2 linked regions of the Haloactinomyces albus genome follow. Each later gene encodes a partner of the first gene's protein in a complex. Links are inferred from orthologs where the notes say so. Each region holds a gene or a part of one and is shown on either strand. Other genes may lie near its edges.

Evidence for each region.
Region 2: the proteins of mfd (region 1) and uvrA are in contact, whole or in part, in a crystal structure (PDB 4DFC), measured with the Escherichia coli proteins. The link is inferred for Haloactinomyces albus from one-to-one orthologs.

Annotation. Positions count from the first base shown.
Region 1 is NZ_JAVDXW010000001.1:3,005,320-3,015,742, reverse strand. The notes cover bases 3,691-7,932. They hold mfd (transcription-repair coupling factor), read right to left. Parts: upstream 7,551-7,932; coding sequence 3,891-7,550; downstream 3,691-3,890. Other genes in these bases: JOF55_RS14230 (PQQ-dependent sugar dehydrogenase), read left to right, coding at 7,832-7,932; JOF55_RS14240 (hypothetical protein), read right to left, coding at 3,691-3,701. Also shown: JOF55_RS14260 (SurA N-terminal domain-containing protein), read right to left, coding at 1-223; JOF55_RS14255 (esterase/lipase family protein), read left to right, coding at 497-1,174; JOF55_RS14250 (ESX secretion-associated protein EspG), read right to left, coding at 1,239-2,102; JOF55_RS14245 (PPE domain-containing protein), read right to left, coding at 2,099-3,175; more of JOF55_RS14240, read right to left, coding at 3,297-3,690; more of JOF55_RS14230, read left to right, coding at 7,933-9,061; JOF55_RS14225 (ABC transporter ATP-binding protein), read right to left, coding at 9,088-9,975; JOF55_RS14220 (FecCD family ABC transporter permease), read right to left, coding at 9,972-10,423. UniProt on the Escherichia coli protein: Couples transcription and DNA repair by recognizing RNA polymerase (RNAP) stalled at DNA lesions. Mediates ATP-dependent release of RNAP and its truncated transcript from the DNA, and recruitment of nucleotide excision repair machinery to the damaged site.
Region 2 is NZ_JAVDXW010000001.1:542,569-552,178, reverse strand. Bases 5,360-8,788 are described here. They hold uvrA (excinuclease ABC subunit UvrA), read left to right. Parts: upstream 5,360-5,726; coding sequence 5,727-8,588; downstream 8,589-8,788. Other genes in these bases: JOF55_RS02520 (J domain-containing protein), read left to right, coding at 8,743-8,788. Outside these bases: pip (prolyl aminopeptidase), read left to right, coding at 1-254; JOF55_RS02550 (TetR/AcrR family transcriptional regulator), read left to right, coding at 370-981; JOF55_RS02545 (FAD-dependent monooxygenase), read left to right, coding at 978-2,177; JOF55_RS02540 (ImmA/IrrE family metallo-endopeptidase), read right to left, coding at 2,564-3,322; JOF55_RS02535 (MBL fold metallo-hydrolase), read right to left, coding at 3,745-4,422; JOF55_RS02530 (maleylpyruvate isomerase family mycothiol-dependent enzyme), read right to left, coding at 4,453-5,238; more of JOF55_RS02520, read left to right, coding at 8,789-9,610. UniProt on the Escherichia coli protein: The UvrABC repair system catalyzes the recognition and processing of DNA lesions. UvrA is an ATPase and a DNA-binding protein. A damage recognition complex composed of 2 UvrA and 2 UvrB subunits scans DNA for abnormalities.

The sequences.
Region 1 (10,423 bases):
GATCGTCCATCCGGCCCTGCTGTCGTAGTTGATCGGCCAGATCGGGGTTCTTGTTCAGTACGGCGGTGAACCGGGACTCCACTGCGGTCAGTGGGATCGCTCGGTCACCGACGATGGCAGCCGTGCCGACCTTGCCCGGGCCCGCCCCGCAACCGGCGAGCAGCAGGCAGGCCGCGAGCAACGCGATGAGCACCCGAGTGGGTCGAAGGATGACGGAACTCACAACGGACACCTTCTCATGAAGACACCGCCTGTGTCCGCAGCATCACGCCGGAAACCCGACAAGATCCGTATCGGCGTCCGGCTACGCCCGCGGACTCCGAAATTCGCCGCATGCCGGAAATACGGCACGAGTTACCAACCGGTTAAGTATCGCCGAACTTCGGAGACCGGTATGGATCATCCCTCCCGGAAACAACTTACTGTGATCAACGGCACTGCGATATTGATCACATCGCCGGTCACGGCATGGGTTGCTTTCCGACTTGGAGGGAATATGCGTCGGTTCACCACTCGCCTCACCCGAATCACCGCCCTCGCGGCAGTGGCCGCCGCCTCCGTGCTCTCCCCCGCAGCCGCCTCGGCCGCCCCGGCGCACGACCCCGTCGTTTTCGTGCACGGCTGGGTCGGTGCGGACTGGAACTGGACGGAGATGGTCGAGGACTTCGAATCCGACGGCTGGAGCGAGGACGAGCTGCACGTGTGGCAGTATGACTGGGCACAGTCCAATGTGACCACTGCCGGAGAGCTCGCGAGCAAGGTCGACCAGGTACTCGGCAACACCGGTGCGGACCGGGTCGACATCGTCACCCATTCCATGGGCGGTCTGTCCTCGCGCTACTTCCTGAAGTTTCTCGGCGGCACCGCACAGGTCGACGACTGGGTGAGCATCGGCGGACCCAACCACGGCACCAACGCCGCCTATGCGTGCTGGACGACCTCCTGCGAGGAGATGCGCTACGAGTCGACGTTTCTGACCGATCTCAACGCCGGCGACGAGACACCGGGCGGGGTCGACTACGGAACGTTTCGTTCACCGTGCGACGAAGTGATCAACCCGGACAGCAGCACCGTGCTGGCAGGCGCGACCAACACGCAGGTGTCCTGCACCGGACACGTCACACTGCTCTCCTCCGACGAGGTCTCCGAAGGCGTCCGGGATTTCGTGGAGTGAGCACGGCGTGCCGGCCGCATGGTGAATGCGTCGTTGTGGCACTCCGACCGCCACAGCGACGCATTCACCTCGTACGTCCGAGCTCGCGCAGTTCCTGTCGGAAGACATCCGGAGTTGCGGGGAGCACGTGCCTGCGCAGATCACCGTCCTCTTCGGCGCCGTCCCCTTCGGCTCCATCCGCACGAGCGCGTTTGACCACGGTCAGCAGTGCTCCCTGCCGCCCCGCGTAATAGTTCAGCGGATGGTCGCAAACCCTCTCCCCGCCCTTGGCCGTCCTGGTTGACCGGCCGACCTGCATGGCAAAGTCCAGCGGGCCACTCGTCAGTTCCTCGATGCGGTCGTGCTTGCGCTGCAGCGCCTCCCGGGCCGAGTGGGGCCGCCGAACCTCGTCTCCCGACTCCGCCCACTCGTCCTCGGGTTTCACCGGTACACGGCGCGGCGGACGCTCCGGTGCCACGACCATGGCGGTGTCGGCAATCGGCTCGGCGTCGGGTAGCAGGCTCACCACCGTCGACAGCAGCACATCCGACGGCACGGGTTCGAGAAGAACCCGCCCGTCCTCCTCCGCGGCCAGCACCGCGCACCCGTCGGACTCGGCGGCGTGAAAGCCACCGTAGGTCGTCCCCTCGTCGCCGCGGATCGCGTACCAACCGTAGATGCGCCGCTGCGGCTCGTGCAGCAGACGAATCGTGTCGCGCAACGGCCGCACCGGCGTGTCCACGACCGCCAAGCCGCGCTCGCGCAGATCGGCGAGGACTTCGGTGACGATCCGGATGCGTTCCCGATTCGTACTTCCCGGCGAAATCCCTTCCAAACCGGCCGGTTTCGGGGTGCCCTCCCCGCACTCGCCGTGATGCAGCACGTCATAGCAGGTGTAGCTCAGCACGACCGGGCGGTCGAGGATCCGCTCGAAACGCTCCCCGCTCACTGCCGGTCTTCCCGCTCGGAGGGCAGCGCGCCGAGCACGGGCGGGGCGGTTCTCCCGGCGATGCCGAACAGTTCGTCCGGGCTCTCGTCGGCCGCCAGCCACTCGGGATTCTCGTGCTGCTCGTCGTCCGCACCCTGCCGGCCCCGGCCGCCCGCACCGGCTGCTCTCGGCGGTGCACCGGTGGTACTGCGGGCGGCCCCACCGGAACCGGTGTCCGCTCGATCACCGAAGCCGGAGACACCCCGTCCGCTGATGCCACCGCGGCCACCGACCCGCTCGCCGAGCACATCGCCACCGAGTACGGCAACACCGCCTGCGGCGAGGCCTGCCGCACCGGCCGCCACACTCGCACCGGAGAGATCGTGGTCGGCACCGAACTCGAAACCGCCACCCCCGGGCAGTCCGTCGTCCTCGCTCCAGGCCAAGGCGGTGACCACGGGGGCAGCGCCACCGGACCCGTCGAAGCGCGGCACACTGCCTGCGTGGCCGCCGGTCTGCGAACCGTATCCCTGCAGCGCTGCCTGATTGGTCCGTTGCTCGGCGGCGTAGGACCGAGCCTCCTGGTGATAGTCGACCGCACCGAGCTCACCCGTGAGCGGGTCGATCCTCGGTGGGTGCGCGGACACGTCGAGAACGTTCTTCTTCGCCTCGTTGAACTCGAAGCTCTGCGCCGCCAGGGCACTACCGGCCCGGGCAGCACAGGCGCTCGCGGTGTCGGCGGCATCACGCAAGGCGCGGCCGGCGGTCTGCGCGGCGGTCGCTGCCTCACCCTCCCAGGAGGCCCGCAGCTTGCCCATCGCGGAGTCGACGGCGTCGGCGACCTCGGCGTGCTTCTCGGACACCTTGCCCCAGCCGTCGACCGCATCGTCGAGGCTGCCGGTGCCGGGCCCGTGGTGGAACCAGGCGTAGATCCGGTGGCCGCTGACGCCTTCCGGACGGATGTCCGGCGTCAACCGGTCGTGCACCCGGTCCGCCGCACTCCGGAAATCATCGACGGTCGCGCAAGCAGCATTCCGCACGTCGTCGGCGATATTGCCGCCGACCTCCCGGATGTGGTCCAGTCCCCAGCCCATCACGCGCCCGCCTTCAGCATCCGCACCACCTCGGTCACCACCGCGCGCACCCGCATGCACCCGGCGAGCAGAGTAGCGGCGGGCAATGCCACGGCCGCGCGGCCGGCCCTGTTCGGCAAGGTCACGACTCCGGCCGGAACGATCGGGTGGAGCGGTCTTCCTGCGCGTCGTACCGGCGCATCGCCGCCTCCAGGTTTTCGATCATCGACTCGATGCTTTCCCGGTCACGCGCGTTGGAGCTCACGTAGTTCGCCACCAACTCGGAGCCCATCGTTGTCACGGCCCGGGCGCTATACGGATCACCGCCCGGGGCAACGATGTGCTGATGACGCAACGCCTCATCAGCCGCCTGTTCCAGCGCCATGAGAGCACGGCGCAAGTCGGCGATGGCTTCGGGAATCCGCTCACGTTCGATGGTGTAACCGACACTGGTGGCCCCGCCCGAGGAAAGAGCCTGCTCCGCGTCGGGAGAACCGGCGATGTCGCCGTCACCGGACATGGCCATCGACGCGCTGACGAGTGCCACGGAACCTCCCTGCCGCTGCGGACCTGCAGCCGACTGTCCACCGACAGCTGCCACGGCGCAGTCTGCCAGACGGCCGGCGCGTCATGGGAGGATCCGCCGAATCCCCACGTGCAACTGTTTTGAAAGGTCGCGCATCTCCGACGTAGGGCGGGAGGCACCGGAGGAGTACCTCGCCCGCCACTGAGCCACTCATCCCACGGGTGCGGGGGCAGCCACCAGGGACTCGACGAGCTTGGTGCACCAGTCGAGCAGCGCCTCGTCGCGCAGCTGCGGCGCACCGATCCGACCGCCCGCGGCGCCCTCGGTCGGGCGCGGGACCGACACGGTGCGCACGGCCGCCTTGTACACCGCCTTCGGGTACAGGCGCTTGAGCCGCACCTGCGCCGACTCCGACAGCTCCACCGGTGCCAACCGCAACGACGATCCCTGCAGGGTGACCTCGGTGACCCCGTGCGCACGGCAGACCTGCCGGAACGCCGCGACCTTGAGCAGCCGCTCCACCGAGTCGGGCACCGGGCCGTAGCGATCGGCCAGCTCCGAGCGCACCGCGTCCAACGCGGGCCCGGCCGCAGCGGCGGCGATCTTGCGGTAGGCCTCCAGCCGCAACCGTTCACCCGGCACGTAGTCGTGCGGGATGTGGGCGTCCACCGGCAGATCCACCCGCACCTCGGCGAGCTCCTCCTCCTCGCCCGGTTCCGCCCCGGCGTGCTCGCGGAAGGCCTGCACGGCTTCACCGACCAGTCGCATGTACAGGTCGAACCCGACACCGGCGATGTGGCCGGACTGCTCGGCGCCGAGGATGTTGCCCGCGCCCCGAATCTCCAGGTCCTTCATCGCCACCGCCATCCCGGCGCCGAGCTCGGAGTTCTGCGCGATCGTGGCCAGCCGGTCGTGCGCGGTGTCGGTCAGCGGCTTCTCCGGCGGATACAGGAAGTAGGCGTACCCGCGCTCGCGGGCCCGCCCGACGCGCCCGCGCAGCTGGTGCAGCTGCGCCAGGCCGAGCGTGTCCGAGCGCTCCACGATCAGCGTGTTGGCGTTGGAGATGTCCAGGCCGGTCTCCACGATCGTGGTGCACACCAGCACGTCGTGCTCGCGTTCCCAGAAACCCTGGATGATCTTTTCCAGCCTGTCCTCGTTCATCTGGCCGTGCGCGGTGACGATGCGTGCCTCCGGCACGAGCTCCCGCAGGTGTCGCGCGGCCTTCTCGATGCTCTGCACCCGGTTGTGCACGAAGAAGACCTGGCCGTCGCGCAGCAGCTCCCGCCGGATCGCCGCGGCCACCTGCTTCTCGTCATAAGCGCCGACGTAGGTCAGCACCGGGTGGCGCTCCTCGGGCGGGGTGAGGATGGTCGACATCTCGCGGATACCGGCCATGCTCATCTCCAGCGTCCGGGGGATCGGCGTGGCCGACATGGTCAGCACGTCGACGTGCGTGCGCAGTGACTTGATGTGCTCCTTGTGCTCGACACCGAAGCGCTGCTCCTCGTCGACGATCACCAGCCCCAGGTCCTTGTAGCGGATACCGGTCTGCAGCAGGCGATGCGTGCCGATGACGATGTCCACCTCGCCACTGGCCAACCCGTTGACGGTCTGCTCGCCCTCGTGCGGGTCGGTGAACCGCGACAGACCCTTGATGACCACCGGGAAGGAGTGCATCCGGTCGGTGAAGGTGTTGAGGTGCTGCTGGGCCAGCAGCGTCGTCGGCACCAGCACCGCGACCTGCTTGCCTTCCTGCACCGCCTTGAAGGCGGCGCGCACGGCGATCTCGGTCTTGCCGTAGCCGACGTCACCGGAGACGACCCGGTCCATCGGCACCGAGCTCTGCATGTCGGCCTTGGCTTCCTCGATCGCGGCCAGCTGGTCGCCGGTCTCGGTGTAGGGGAAGGCGTCCTCGAGCTCGCGCTGCCACGGGGTGTCCGCGCTGAACGCATGGCCGGGTGAGGACTGGCGGGCAGCGTAGAGCTGGACGAGTTCGGAGGCGATCTCCTTGACCGCCTTGCGCGCCTTGGCCTTGGTGTTCTTCCAGTCCGTTCCGCCGAGCTTGTTCAGCGTGGGCAGCTCGCCGCCGACATAGCGGGAGACCTCGTCGAGCTGGTCGGTCGGCACGAACAGCCGGTCGCCGGGCTGGCCGCGCTTACTGGAGGCGTACTCCAGCACCAGGTACTCACGAGTGGCGTCACCGACGGTGCGCTGCACCATCTCGACGTACTTGCCGATGCCGTGCTGCTCGTGCACGACGTGATCGCCCGGCTTGAGCGCGAGCGGGTCGACACCGTCGCGACGACGCGAGGGCATCCTGCGCATGTCCTTTGTGGACGTTCCACCACGTCCACCGGTCAGGTCGGTCTCGGTCAGCACCACGAGCCCCACGTCGGGCGCGGCGAAACCGTCCTCCAAACCGCCACGCACGACCGTGACCACACCGGACTCCGGCTCCGAAACGAGTCCGTCCTCGGCGTGCCCGGCGGGAAGCTCCACCTCGCCCAACTGCTGCACGGCACGCTGGGCTGTCCCGGTCCCGGGCACGACGATCACCGCGGCACCCCCGCCCGCCGTGTGCGTACGCAGATCGGTGAAGGCACGTTCGAGCTCACCTCGGTACTGCTCCACCGGTTTCAGCGTCAGGCGCACGGTCTCGGCGGCCACATCGGTGGTCTCCCCCGCGTCGGCGTCGCTGCTGAGCTGGCTCAGCGTCCACCACGGCAACCCCCGCTCACGGGTGTGCTCGGCGACCTCGGCCAACCCCCGGTAGGCCGAGGCCCCGAGATCGATCGGCGCCTTCCCGCCATCGGCCGCCACCATCCAGGAAGCCTCCAGGAACTCCTGGCCGGTGCGCACCAGATCGGCGGCCCTGGCCCGCACCTTCTCCGGATCGGCGAGCACGACGTGGGTAGTTGCCGGGACCAGATCGGTCAGCAACTGCATTTCTCCCGCGCACAGCGCCGGAATCAACGCTTCCATACCGTCCACCGGAGCACCGGCGGCAATCTTGCCGAGCATCTCGGTCAGCTGCGGATCGGACTCGTGCTGAGCGGCGAGCGTGCTCGCGCGCTCCTGCACATCGGCGGTGATCAGCAACTCCCGGCACGGTGGCGCGAACAGTTCGACGTCGTCCTCCGTACCGCTGTCCTCGGACAGCGACCGCTGATCGCCCACCGAGAAAGGCCGGATCTCGGTGGCTTCGTCCCCCCAGAACTCGACCCGCAGCGGATGCTCCTCGGTGGGCGGGAACACATCGATGATGCCGCCGCGCACGGCGAACTCGCCGCGCTTTTCCACCATGTCGACCCGTTCGTAGGCCAGCCCCGCCAGGCGTTGGACCAGCTCCTCGAAGTCGTGTTCCGCACCGACGCGCAGCCGTACCGGAGGCAGCTCGCCCAGACCGGGCGCGATCGGCTGGATCAGGCTGCGCACCGTCGTGATCAGTACCCGGATCGGGCCGCGCGCGTCCTCCTCGGGATGGGCCAGACGGCGCAGCACCGCCAACCTCTTGCCGACGGTGTCGGCGCGTGGTGAGAGCCGCTCGTGCGGCAGCGTCTCCCACGACGGCAGCACTTCGACACCGTCCGCGCCGAGCAGGCCCGACAGAGCCGCCGCGGTCTCGTCGGCCGCACGTCCGGTCGCGGTGACCAGCAGTACCGGGCGGTTCACTCCGCCGGCACGCTCCCCGGCGGCCAGGGCGGCGGCCACCATCGGGCGCGCCGCCGCGGGCCCCTCCAGGACCAGGCGAGAACGATCGGTCGCCTCGACGATCTGCTGCACAGCCGGATCCCGGAACAATGTTTCGAGCAGTCCGCCCAGTAATCCGGCCGATGGGGAATCGCCCGGTTGGGAGCCAGCCTGGGTCATGGAAGTACCTCGCACCGCGCCAGAGCACACGAACCAAAGTCACACGAACAGGGACACGCTCGCCGACTCCCACCGGGCACGCGACCGTCCGGAGCGGTCCGCCACCCGGGCAGCCAAGGCGAAAAGGGTCCCCGTCCAGCTTACGACTCCCCACAGCCCGCACTCCCCCGGCCCGCACCGTGCTCCTGCCCGCACCGTGCTCCGGTTTCGGCACCACCGTGCCCAGCGCACGCCGCCGCACACAGCCATGATCCCCGCGTGCCGGGTGAAATACTGTGTGTATGTTCACGCGGCCTGTACTCACGCGACGCCGTGCCCTGACCGGGCTGGCCGGGCTGCTCACGCTGACCGGATGCAGCGGTGACGGCAGGGGAAACGGTCAGCGCACAACCGGACCGTCCGATCCCGTACCCACCACGCCCTCATCGACGGCTCTGCGGGTGGAAGTCCTCGCAGGCGGACTCGAGCACCCCTGGGGCATCGATTTCCTGCCGGACGGTTCCGCCCTGATCACCCAGCGTCCGGGGCGCCTGGCCCTGCTGTCCGGAGGCCGGCTACGGGAGGTCCGAGCCGACTTCGGCGACGTGCTCGTGCGCGGCGAAGGCGGTCTGATGGGCCTGCTCGTCCACCCGGAGTTCGCCACCAGCCGGCGGTTTCTCACCTGTCAGACCCACCAGGTCGACGGCCGTGCCGTGGACATCCGGCTGGTCACCTGGCAACTGTCCGAGGACGGCAACAGCGCACGGCGCGTCGGCCCGTTGCTGACCGGACTCCCGATCAATCCCAGCGGCAGGCACTCGGGATGCCGCCCCGGACTGGCCGACGACGGCAGCCTGCTGGTCACCACCGGCGACAGCGCCCGCCCGACGGTCGCGCAGGACCTCTCCTCCCTCGGCGGCAAGGTCCTGCGGATGGACATCGACACCGGAGCCCCGTTGCCGGGCAACCCCTTCCTCGACTCGCCGGACCCCGCCACGCGGCTGATCCTCACCTACGGTCACCGCAATCCCCAGGGCATCGCGTTCCGCCCTGCTGGGCGGGCCCGCCCGGACGACCAGGTGTTCATCGCCGAGCACGGGCCGGACGTCGACGACGAGATCAACCTGCTCCGGCCGGGTGGCAACTACGGATGGGATCCGTCCCGGGGTGGGACGCAGGAGTACTACGACGAATCGGTGCCGATGACCGACCTGCAGCGCTTCCCGAACGCGGTACCCGCGGTGTGGACCTCCGGCGACGAGACCGAGGCCGTGTGTGATGCGACATTCCCGACCGGCCCGCAGTGGGGTCCGCTCGACGGGGTACTGGCGGTCACCGCGCTCAAGGGCAGCAAGGTGCTGCTGTTCCGGCTGAGCGAGGACGGCCGGAGTGTGCGCAGCGTGTCGGTGCCCGGAGAACTCGACGGCACCCACGGCCGCCTGCGTGCGGCCACCCGGGGCCCCGACGGTGCGCTGTACGTCTCGACCTCGAACGGCTCCGACGACAAGATCCTGCGCGTCTCCCCCGGTTAAGAGGCGGAGTCGGTTCCGCAGCCGACTCACTCGCCGAGGGCGAGGTCGACGTGCCCGTGGTCGAAGTCTCGGACCAGGGGCACCATCATCGGCGTCCGCGACTGCGGATCGGGCACGATCTCGCACCGGAGTCCGAAGACGTCCTCCACCAGTTCGGCGGTGAGGATCTCCTCCGGCACTCCCTCGGCGACGATCCGCCCCTCCTTCATCATGATGAGGTGACCGGCGAACCGGGCGGCCTGGTTGAGATCGTGGAGTACCGCGGTCACCGTTCGGCCGTCGCGCTGCAGCATCGCGCACAACTCGAGCAGCTCGTACTGATGTGCGATGTCGAGGAACGTCGTCGGCTCGTCGAGCAGCAGGGTGGAGGTCTGCTGTGCCAGCACCATCGCGACCCACACTCGCTGGCGCTGGCCACCCGACAGCTCGGTGACATGCCGCTGCGACAGGTCGGCGGTCCCCGTCAGTGCGAGTGCGGTATCGATGGCGTCCTGATCGTCGGGAGTCCACTGACGCCACAGCGAGTGATACGGGTAGCGCCCACGCCCGACCAGATCGCCCACGCGAATCGCGTCGGGAGTGACCGGGCTCTGTGGGAGCAATGCGACGCGGCGCGCGACCTGCTTGCTGCCGTAGGAACGGATCGGTCGACCGTCGAGAAGCACCTGCCCGCGCGTCGGAGTCAGGATGCGCGCCAGCGACTTGAGCAGCGTCGACTTGCCGCAACCGTTCGGTCCGATGATCGCGGTGAACTCGCCGTCCGGGATATCGACGGAGAGACCGTCGCAGACCACGCGGCCGTCATAGGCGAGAGTGAGATCGCGAGCGGCCAGCCCCGTGGTGACACCGCTCGCGAGGGCATCACCGCGGACAGCGGTATCGCCGTGGGTTCGCAGGGGGTTGCGCGGACTCACATCGTTCCTTTCTTCCACTCGCGGACGAGCAGGTAGCCGAGATACAGGCCTCCGATGCCGACGGTGAGAACACCGACGGGAAGGTCCTCGACGAGCGGAACCTGCTGTACGCAGAGGTCGGCGGTGACGAGAATGAGCGCCCCGGTCAGCGCCGAGAGAGTGACGTTGGCACCGGGGGTTCGCGACAGTCGCTTGGTGATCTGGGGAGCGGTCAGGGACACGAAGGCGATGGGCCCGGCCACGCTCACCGCGGCGGCGGACAGTGCGATCGCCACGACGATCGACCACGCGCGGGTCCGCTCGGATTTCCCACCGAGCGCGTCGGCCGACTCATCACCCATCTCGATCAGTTGCAGGCGTCGCCCCAGCGCGATGGCGGCAGGCAGCAGGACGGCGAGCACGGACCAGATGGTGACCGCGTTCTCCCAGGAACGCGCCGACAGGCTGC
Region 2 (9,610 bases), 2.5 Mb from region 1 along the record:
ACTACTGGAGGCACGCCGCGTGGCTCGAGGACGGGGTGCTCCTGCGGGAGGCGGGCAAGCTCTCGGGCATTCCCGGCGTCCTGGTGCACGGCCGTCTCGACGTGAGCAGCCCGCCGGATATCGCCTGGGAGCTTGCCCGGGCGTGGCCGGACTCCGAACTCGTGCTGATCGATGATGCGGGACACGGCGCGGGCGAGGTCGGCACGATCGAGGCCCTCGTCACGGCCACCGATCGCTTCGCCACGCGTTCCTAGCCCTCCGGCGCCGCAGCAGAACCCACTGCGGCCATCGTGCTATTATTGGGCAATTGCCCAAGACAGATGACCAGTCAGCAGGGATGTGCGCAGCGGAGCAGGAAGGGCAACGGGCATGCCGGGACGGACAGCGGCGGAACGAGGACGGGAAGTACGGCAGAAGCTCCTGGCCGCCGCAGCCGAGCTCATCCCGGAACTGGGCTGGAACGCGGTGACTACCCGGGTTCTGGCCGAGCGTGCGGGCGTCGCTGCCGGGCTCGTCCACTATCACTTCCCGTCACTGCAGGCACTGCTCGGCGAGTCGGCAGTGGGGGTGATGCGGCGGGTGATGTCCACTGCCGGGCCCGCGCTCGACAGCGCCGAGACGGTCGAGGCCGGTATGGACATGATCCTCGGAATCCTCGACGGCTATACGGGAAACGACTCCACCTCGTTGGTGTTCATCGAGGCATACCTCGCTGCGACCCGCGACGAGAACCTGCGGGGCGAACTCACCGCTCTGGTCGCGGACTTCCGGCGCGACCTTGCCCGGTGGCTCGGCGAACGAGGTCGGGACAGACCCGAGGAAACCGCCTCCGTGCTGGCCGCCGCCATCGACGGTGTGCTGCTGCATCGGGCGCTGAATCCGGAGTTGACTTCGGCAGCAGTCGCGCCGGTGCTGTGCAAGCTCTTCACGCCCGCCGAATCCGACGGCAGTGATGGATCACGGAAAGCAGGCTCCAGATGAAGGCAGTGATCAGCGGAGCCGGTATCGCCGGCTTGTCTCTCGCTCAGCGCCTGACGACGCTCGGATGGGACGTCGTCCTGGTTGAGAAGTCGCCCGGTCCGCGCAGCCAGGGATACATGATCGACTTCTTCGGGCCCGGTTACGAGGCTGCCGAGGCGATGGGGGTGCTGCCTCGGATGCAGGAACTCGGCTACCGGGTCACCAAGGTGAGCTATGTCGACCACTCCGGTCACCGGCGCGCGGGCCTGAACTACGCGCGCTTCGAGCAGGCGATCAACGGCCGCCTGCTCAGCATCATGCGTCCCGATCTGGAGCTGGCGCTTCGGGAACGGGTGATCGGCGAGGCGGAACTGCGGTTCGGCAGCGGCATCGCCGAGATCGAGAATTTCGCCGATGGTGTTCGCGTCACTCTTGATGACGGGTCGGTCCTCGGCGCGGACCTGCTCGTCGGCGCGGACGGCGTTCATTCGACCGTGCGACGGATGGTGTTCGGCCCGGAAGAGCGGTACTTCCGCTACCTCGGGTTTCACACCGCCGCCTACACCTTCGACGAGCCGTCGATCCACCAGCGGGTCCGGGATCGTTTCTGCCTGACCGACACGGTGGGGCGGCAGATGGGATTCTACGGCCTGCGCGACGGCAGAGTGGCCACCTTTACGGTGCACCGCACCACGGACCCCACGCTGCCGGACGATGCGCGGTCGGCCGTGCGCCGGGCTTATTCGGACCTGGGATGGGTGGTTCCGCGCGCCCTGGAACAGTGCCCGGAATCGTCCGAAGTGTACTACGACCAGGTCGCCCAGATAGAGGTTCCACAGTGGAGCCACGGGCGAGTGGTCCTGCTGGGCGATGCATGCCAGGCGGTCTCGCTGCTGGCCGGCCAGGGTGCCTCGCTGGCCATCGCCGGTGCCTACGTGCTCGGCGGGCAGTTGGCGAGTGCGGATTCCATCGATACCGCGCTTACCCGTTATCGGCGGTTGTGGCAACCGGTCGTCGTCGAGAAGCAGCGGGTCGGGCGGCGTGGGGCCGAGTGGTTCCTGCCATCGTCGCGGCTGCGGCTGTGGTTGCGCAGGAGCGCGCTGAAACTGGCGAACCTTCCGGTGCTGGACCGCTACTTCGCCACCGCCCTGGTCGGCAAGTCCACCGCCACCGTCGAGCAGCTCAGCGGCGGGCTCCGTTCGGTTCGCCGAGACTGAATGTTGCTCATTCGATGGGCGGTATCAAACCTTGGTCATGTGCCCATTTCCTGAAACCACCTGTCGTGAAGGGTAACCGGTACTCACTTTCCAGTAGATGGTCGGCGACCGTCGATATCGGATCGACCGAAACAAGATCCCCGTGGAGTGCCTCGCACAGGAGTCCGAAGGTGCCCTGGTAAGGCACGCTGTTCGCATGAGCGATCTTGCGTGCAGGTCCGTCATCGACGACTGCGATTGCGTCGTAGACCGTTCCCGCTTGCGCGGACAGCCGAGATAGTGATCGACTTTCTGTGAAAGAGGCGGGTTATGGCAGCCTCACGTCGGAAATATGCGATCGAGTATCGCAGCCATGCGGTGGAGTTGGTCCGTGAATCGGGGCATGGTCAGACGTACTGCCAGATCTGGTCTTCGGTGCGCTTGGGCAGTTCCGGCAACATTTCTTCGGTCCATGTGTCGAGTAGCAGGTCGAGAGCGCGCACTGTCGAGATCGACTCGCTACGGAATAGACGGAGAACGGCACGCTCGTACTCGCGTGGCAGGGCAGGAGGGACCAATTCCTCGCCGACCACCAGGTCCAGCTCCACGATGTCGGCGCGAGTGGTCCGAATCGACCGGATCGAATCGGCGTCTCCGCGATCAACGAGGCCGAGTTCGGTGAGACGGCGGGCGAGGGTTGCCATGTCGACCCGATACGAACTCGCGGTACGGACAGCGGCGGTGCGCATACCATTGTCGTCATCGGATGCGTAGCGAGTCCAGATGGTCCGCAGGGCTGTCTCCGGGAGAAGCAGAGCACGCGCGAACCTGTCGAACATTTTCTCTCGATGCTCGTCGCCCTGGTGCTCAGCGACTCTCCAGTCCACAGTGTAATCATCCGCTACCAGGTAATGACCGAGTTCGTGAGCCAGTGCAAGACGTCGGCGACCCACACGCAGCCCACCGTTGATGAGGGAGATACCGCCATGGCGGAGAAGGACCGTCGCGGCGTCAGCGGATTCGACGCCCAAGCCGAGGGAGAACACCAGCAATCCGAGAGTGGCCGCTTTGTCGGCGAGGTGTGCGCAGGGGACGTCGCTGTCCACTCCGAGCAAAGCTCGTGCGGTTGTGGCAAGTTCCTCCGCCTGAGTAGTGGTCTCGGGCATCGCCAGTGCTGATACAGCGGGAAAGCGAGCCGCTCGTCCTGCTCGGCGACGAATTCCGCCTCTCGTGCGATCCGTTCGACCATGGTGTCGATGCGAGGGCTGGGCGCACCGGGGTCACGTGCGTTGCGCCGTGAGACGATCGCAGCCGGTAGGTCCTGAACGAACCACTCGATCCGCACGTCCAGAGCGCTACCCAGTCGTGCCAACTCGATCGCCGACACACGGCGGTGACCGGCTTCGATCTTCGCCAGCGCCGAGCGATCGAGTTGGACCTCGGTGGCCAGTTGGTCCTGGGGCAATTCTGCCCTGAGGCGAGCCCCGGCGACTCGCCGACCCATCTTCTCTGCGTCTATCCCCACGTGTGCGTTTCTAGAACATCCTGGGCATCCTGTCCCGAGGCAATCGCTTTGCGTACCGGGCGCTCACCAGCCGCGTTCGCGCCACTCCGGGACCTTGGGGCGTTCGGTGCCCAGCGTGGAGTCGTCGCCGTGGCCCGGGTAGAACCAGGTGGTGTCCGGGAGTTCGGCGAACACGCGGTTTTCCACGTCGTCGACCAGTGACCGGAAGGCCTCCGGTGAGGTGGTTTTGCCGACCCCGCCGGGGAACAGGGAATCGCCGGTGAACAGGTGTGGGTGGCCGGTCGGGTCGCGGTAGAGCAGCGCGATCGAGCCGGGAGTGTGGCCCCGCAGGTGGATGACCTCGACGGCGGACTCGCCGACCTGGACGGTCTCGCCGTGCTCGACCAGGCGATCCGGCGGTACCGGCAACTCGTCGGCATCCTCGGGATGCGCCACGGTGTAGGAGCCGGTCTGGCCCGCGATCGATCCCAGTGCCTGCCAGTGATCCCCGTGCTTGTGCGTGGTGACGATGGTGCGCAGGCGGGGGCGCTCGTCATCGTGACCGAGCAGGTCGGTCAGGCGCTCCGGGTCGTTGGCGGCGTCCACCAGCAGCGCATCGCCGGTGCGGCGGCAGGTCAGCAGGTAGGCGTTGTTGTCCATCGGCCCGACAGAGAGCTTCGTGATGGTCAGTGCGTCGAGTTGGCGCCGTGTCGCCGCGCCACCCGGCTCGACGTGTCCCGTGTACTGATCGTGAATCTCCACGCCCGAGAGCCTAACCCGTTGCCGGGTGTGTCACAGCCACGGTGGCAGATCGGGGACATCGCCGCGGAGATCGCCACTGCCCGCCCGGCCGAGCAGCCAGCCGAGCAGCGCACCCGGACGGCCGTGTATCCGTTTGCCCTGCTGGGGCCGCTGGAGCGGTACTCCGAGGTCCCAGGAACGGACCGTGCCGTCCGCGAACTCGGCCACCACGGTGAGCGCCGGTACGTCCGGGCGTCCCGCGAGCTGCCGGACCGTGTCGGCGAGGAGTTGTTCGGCGTCGTCGGCGGGAATGTCGTCCAGCCCGAATCCGTGGTCGAGATCGACCAGGTGGATCCACAGTTCGAGCAACCGTGAGCGCAGCACCTCGTAAGCCGGGATCGGTTTGCCCGGTGCCCCCACGACCTCGGCGGACCAGGCATGCGGGGGCAGTGCGCGCGCTGCTTCGACCAGTCGGGCGGACGAGGCTCGCAGGTCCTCGACCAGAATCCGGTGACTGCGCACGCTGCCTTCGCGGATATCGGCGTCCCGGTCTTCCCTGCTGGCGTACATGGGGTGTTCGACGCCGGTCCTGGCCCAGGTGAGCAGGTTGACACAGCCGTCCGCGCTCCGGGCGAGATGAGAGATGACGTGCGCTCGTGTCCAGTTCGGCAGCAGGCTCGGCCGGTGGACCGAGACCTCGTCCATGGTGTGCACGGCATCCAGCACGTGTCCGGTCGCGTGCTCGATCGAGGCGAGCAGTGCCGCGGTCCGGGGGCTTCCGGTGGGAGTGCTCATGCTGTCGCTCCGGTACCGGCGGGCGAGTTCGAAATCGGTCATGAAGTTCTCCCCGAGTGCGGAGAGACCCGAGTGCGGAGAGACCCGTCACGCCGGGTCGGCGCACGGCGGTGAAGCTTCGAGGGTAAGCGGCACGAACGCGCCTTCGATAGAGTCTGCGCGCATATTTTGTGCAGGTGGGAAGCCTCACCCACAAGAATGTCCGTGCTTCCGAGTAGTTTCACTCGGACGAGTGAGGGACGGGATTCGGCGTCGGGGAATGCCGAACGGCGGTCGACGTGTTCTCGTGCCGCGGCAGGTGTCTTGTCGGTAGCGGGGACAGGTACCTGCCGTCGGGCCGTGCGGACCTGCTGGCATGGTGGGGGCGGCGGGCGTGCTTTCCGGGACCGTCGGTGCCCGGGAATAGCATGGATGCGCAAGGTCGCCGGACCCGGCAGCGGCACCGCCCCGCGCAATGCCCGCGGCACTCGCTCGGGTCGCACGGCCGTGCGCCTCACCCCGCATCGACCAGCACTCTCGAAGGGATCACAGTGGCTGACCGCCTTGTCGTCCGCGGTGCCCGTGAGCACAACCTGCGTGGGATCGACCTCGACCTGCCGCGAAACAGCCTCATCGCATTCACCGGGTTGTCCGGATCCGGCAAGTCGAGCCTCGCCTTCGACACCATCTTCGCCGAGGGGCAGCGCCGCTACGTCGAGTCGCTCTCGGCCTATGCCCGGCAGTTCCTGGGGCAGATGGACAAGCCGGACGTGGAGTTCATCGAGGGCCTTTCCCCGGCCGTGTCCATCGACCAGAAGTCGACCAGCCGCAACCCCCGCTCCACGGTGGGAACCATTACCGAGGTCCATGACTACCTGCGGTTGCTCTATGCCCGCGCGGGCAAGCCGCACTGCCCCGTCTGCGGTGAGCTCATCAGCAAGCAGACCCCACAGCAGATCGTCGACCAGGTGTTGGCGATGCCCGAACGCACCCGTTTCCAAGTGCTCGCGCCCGTCGTGCGAGGGCGCAAGGGCGAGTATGTGGACCTGTTCGAGCAGCTGCAGACACAGGGCTTCGCTCGTGCGCGCGTCGACGGCACCGTGTATCCGCTGGAGAGCCCTCCGGCGCTGAAGAAGCAGGAGAAGCACGACATCGCCGTGGTCGTGGACCGGCTCACGGTCAAGGCCAGTGCCAAGCAGCGACTCACCGACTCGGTGGAAACCGCGCTGCGGCTGGCCGACGGCCTGGTCGCGCTGGAGTTCGTCGACGTCGACGAGCACGACGCGCAGCGGGAACGCAAGTTCTCCGAGAACCTGGCATGCCCCAACGGCCACCCCTTCGGTGTGGAGGAGCTGGAGCCGCGCTCGTTCTCGTTCAACTCGCCCTACGGCGCCTGTCCCGAATGTGCCGGGCTCGGCATCCGCAAGGAGGTCGACCCGGAACTGGTGGTCCCCGATGAGGACCTCCCGCTGGGTGAGGGCGCCATCGCCCCGTGGGCGGGCGGGCACACCGCGGAGTACTTCACCAGGCTGTTGACCTCGCTGTCCGAGGCCATCGGTTTTCGGATGGACACCCCCTGGAGACGGCTGCCGACCAAGGTCCGCAAGGCGGTGCTGCACGGCACCACCGATCAGGTGCACGTGCGCTACCGCAACCGCTACGGCAGGCAGCGCTCGTACTACGCGAACTACGAGGGCGTCATTCCGTTCCTGGAACGCAAGCTGGAGCAGACCGAGTCCGACTACGCCCGCGAAAAGTACGAGGGCTACATGCGGGACGTGCCGTGCCCGGCGTGTGACGGCACCCGGCTCAAGCCGGAGATCCTGGCGGTGACGATGGAAAACGCCGAGCACGGCGACATGTCCATCGCCGAGGTCAGCGCGCTGAGCGTACGGGACTGCGCGGCCTTCCTGAACGATCTCGTCCTGGGCCAACGTGAGGAGATGATCGCAGGTCGCGTCCTCAAGGAGGTGCAGGCCAGGCTGGGTTTCCTGCTGGACGTGGGGCTCGACTACCTGTCCCTGGACCGGGCCGCGGGCACACTCTCCGGCGGGGAGGCACAGCGCATCCGCCTGGCCACCCAGATCGGTTCGGGCCTGGTCGGGGTGCTCTACGTGCTGGACGAGCCCTCGATCGGGTTGCACCAGCGGGACAACCATCGCCTGCTGGAAACTCTGAGCCGCCTGCGTGACCTGGGCAACACGCTGATCGTGGTCGAACATGACGAGGACACGGTGCGTAGTTCGGACTGGGTGGTCGACATCGGCCCGGGTGCCGGTGAGCACGGAGGCCGCGTCGTGCACAGCGGGCCGTTCAAGGAGCTGCTGGACAACGAGGACTCCCTGACCGGCGACTACCTCGCGCGGCGCAAGCGGATTCCGCTGCCGGACAAGCGCCGCCCGAAGGACGCCAAGCGGCAGCTGACGGTGGTGGGGGCCCGCGAGCACAACCTGAACGAGATCGACGTCTCGTTTCCTCTCGGCTGCCTGATCGGAGTGACGGGCGTGTCGGGGTCTGGTAAGTCGACGCTGGTCAACGATGTGCTGGCCTCGACACTGGCGAACAAGCTCAACGGAGCACGGACCGTTCCCGGTAGGCACAAGCGGGTCAAGGGCTTGGAGCACGTCGACAAGCTGGTGCAGGTCGACCAGTCACCGATCGGGCGCACCCCGCGCTCCAACCCGGCCACCTACACCGGGGTGTTCGACCGGATCCGCAAGTTGTTCGCCGAGACGACCGAAGCGAAGGTGCGCGGCTACCAGCCCGGCCGATTCTCCTTCAACGTCAAAGGGGGGCGCTGCGAGGCTTGCGCGGGTGACGGCACCCTCAAGATCGAGATGAACTTCCTGCCGGACGTGTACGTGCCGTGCGAGGTGTGCAAGGGGGCCCGGTACAACCGGGAAACCCTGGAGGTGCACTACAAGGGCAGGACCATCGCGGAGGTCCTGGATCTGCCGATCGAGGAGGCCGCCGAGTTCTTCGAGCCGATCACCGCGATTCACCGGCATTTGAAGACGCTGGTGGATGTCGGCCTGGGCTATGTGCGGCTCGGTCAGCCCGCGCCCACGCTGTCCGGCGGTGAGGCGCAGCGGGTGAAGCTGGCCAGCGAGTTGCAGAAGCGCTCGACGGGGCAGACCGTCTACATTCTCGACGAGCCCACCACCGGGTTGCACTTCGAGGACATCCGCAAGCTGCTCGGGGTGGTCAACGGTCTGGTGGACAAGGGCAACACGGTGATCGTCATCGAGCACAACCTCGACGTCATCAAGATGTCCGACTGGATTCTCGATCTCGGCCCCGAAGGCGGTAACGGCGGCGGTCTGCTCGTCGCGGAGGGAACTCCCGAGCAGGTCGTCGAGGTCGAGGGCAGCTACACCGGACAGTTCCTCGCGCCGGTGCTGGGACAGCAGTAGCGGAGTGAACCGGCCCGGCTGCTCCGGTAGAGCGCACCGACGGCCCGTTCACGCACTACAACTCCCGGTGCTCCTCTGGTGCGAACCGGCCCGGCTGCCGCACTGATCGGCCCCATATCGTTGCCGTGCGGCGACGGAAGGTGGGACGTAAAGCGTGGACGGGGTCGACTACTACGAGTTGCTCGGGGTGAGCCGGAATGCCTCGGAAGCCGAGATCAAGTCGGCGTATCGCTCCTTGGCTCGGGTGATGCATCCCGACGCGGGAGGAACCTCCGGCACGTTTCGGATGCTGCAGGAGGCCTACGAAACGCTGAGCGATCCGGTGCGACGCTCCGGCTACGACAAGGCCACCGCAGGTGGGACCGCCAGACCGATGCCATGGTTCGGTACCGGCACACGGGCCCGGCGGGATGGCCGATCCCGGGAGAAGGACCGCGAGCGGCGGAGCGGCGACCCCAACCGGCAGAGCCGCACGCGCCACTTCGGTGGCGATCCGGACTTCGTTCCCCCCGAGACACGGCCGGATCCGAGCAATCTTCCCTGGTGGAAGACGGTCGACCCCGGCGAACGACTCCATTACCTGCCCGTGACCGAGCACGGGCACGCGCCCGTGCTGGCCGCCATCGGGGGATGGTTGCTGTTCCTCCCGGGCATGCTCACGATCGCCCCCTCGTTACTGGTGCTGACCATGTGGCTGGTGCCGGTGGTGGCGGCCACCGGGCTCCTGGGTCTGGTGCCGCATCGGTTGCCCGCCGGACGGGCCGATCGCGCCTTTTCCGCGGAGTTCGGGAACAGCAGAGTGTTCGGACAACCAGGCGCGGTCCGCGGTGAGCCTGCGGAGCGACTCACCGCGGAGTTGATGTCGGAGTATCTGGCCCGGCTTCCGGGTGTGCGGATCTTCCACGGTCTGTCGTGGCCCGGTTCCGTTTTCGCCGATGTGGATCACGCGGTGCTGTGCGGACGGCGGCTGGTGCTGGTCGAGTCGAAGATGTGGTTACCGGGGCATTACACGGTCGACGACG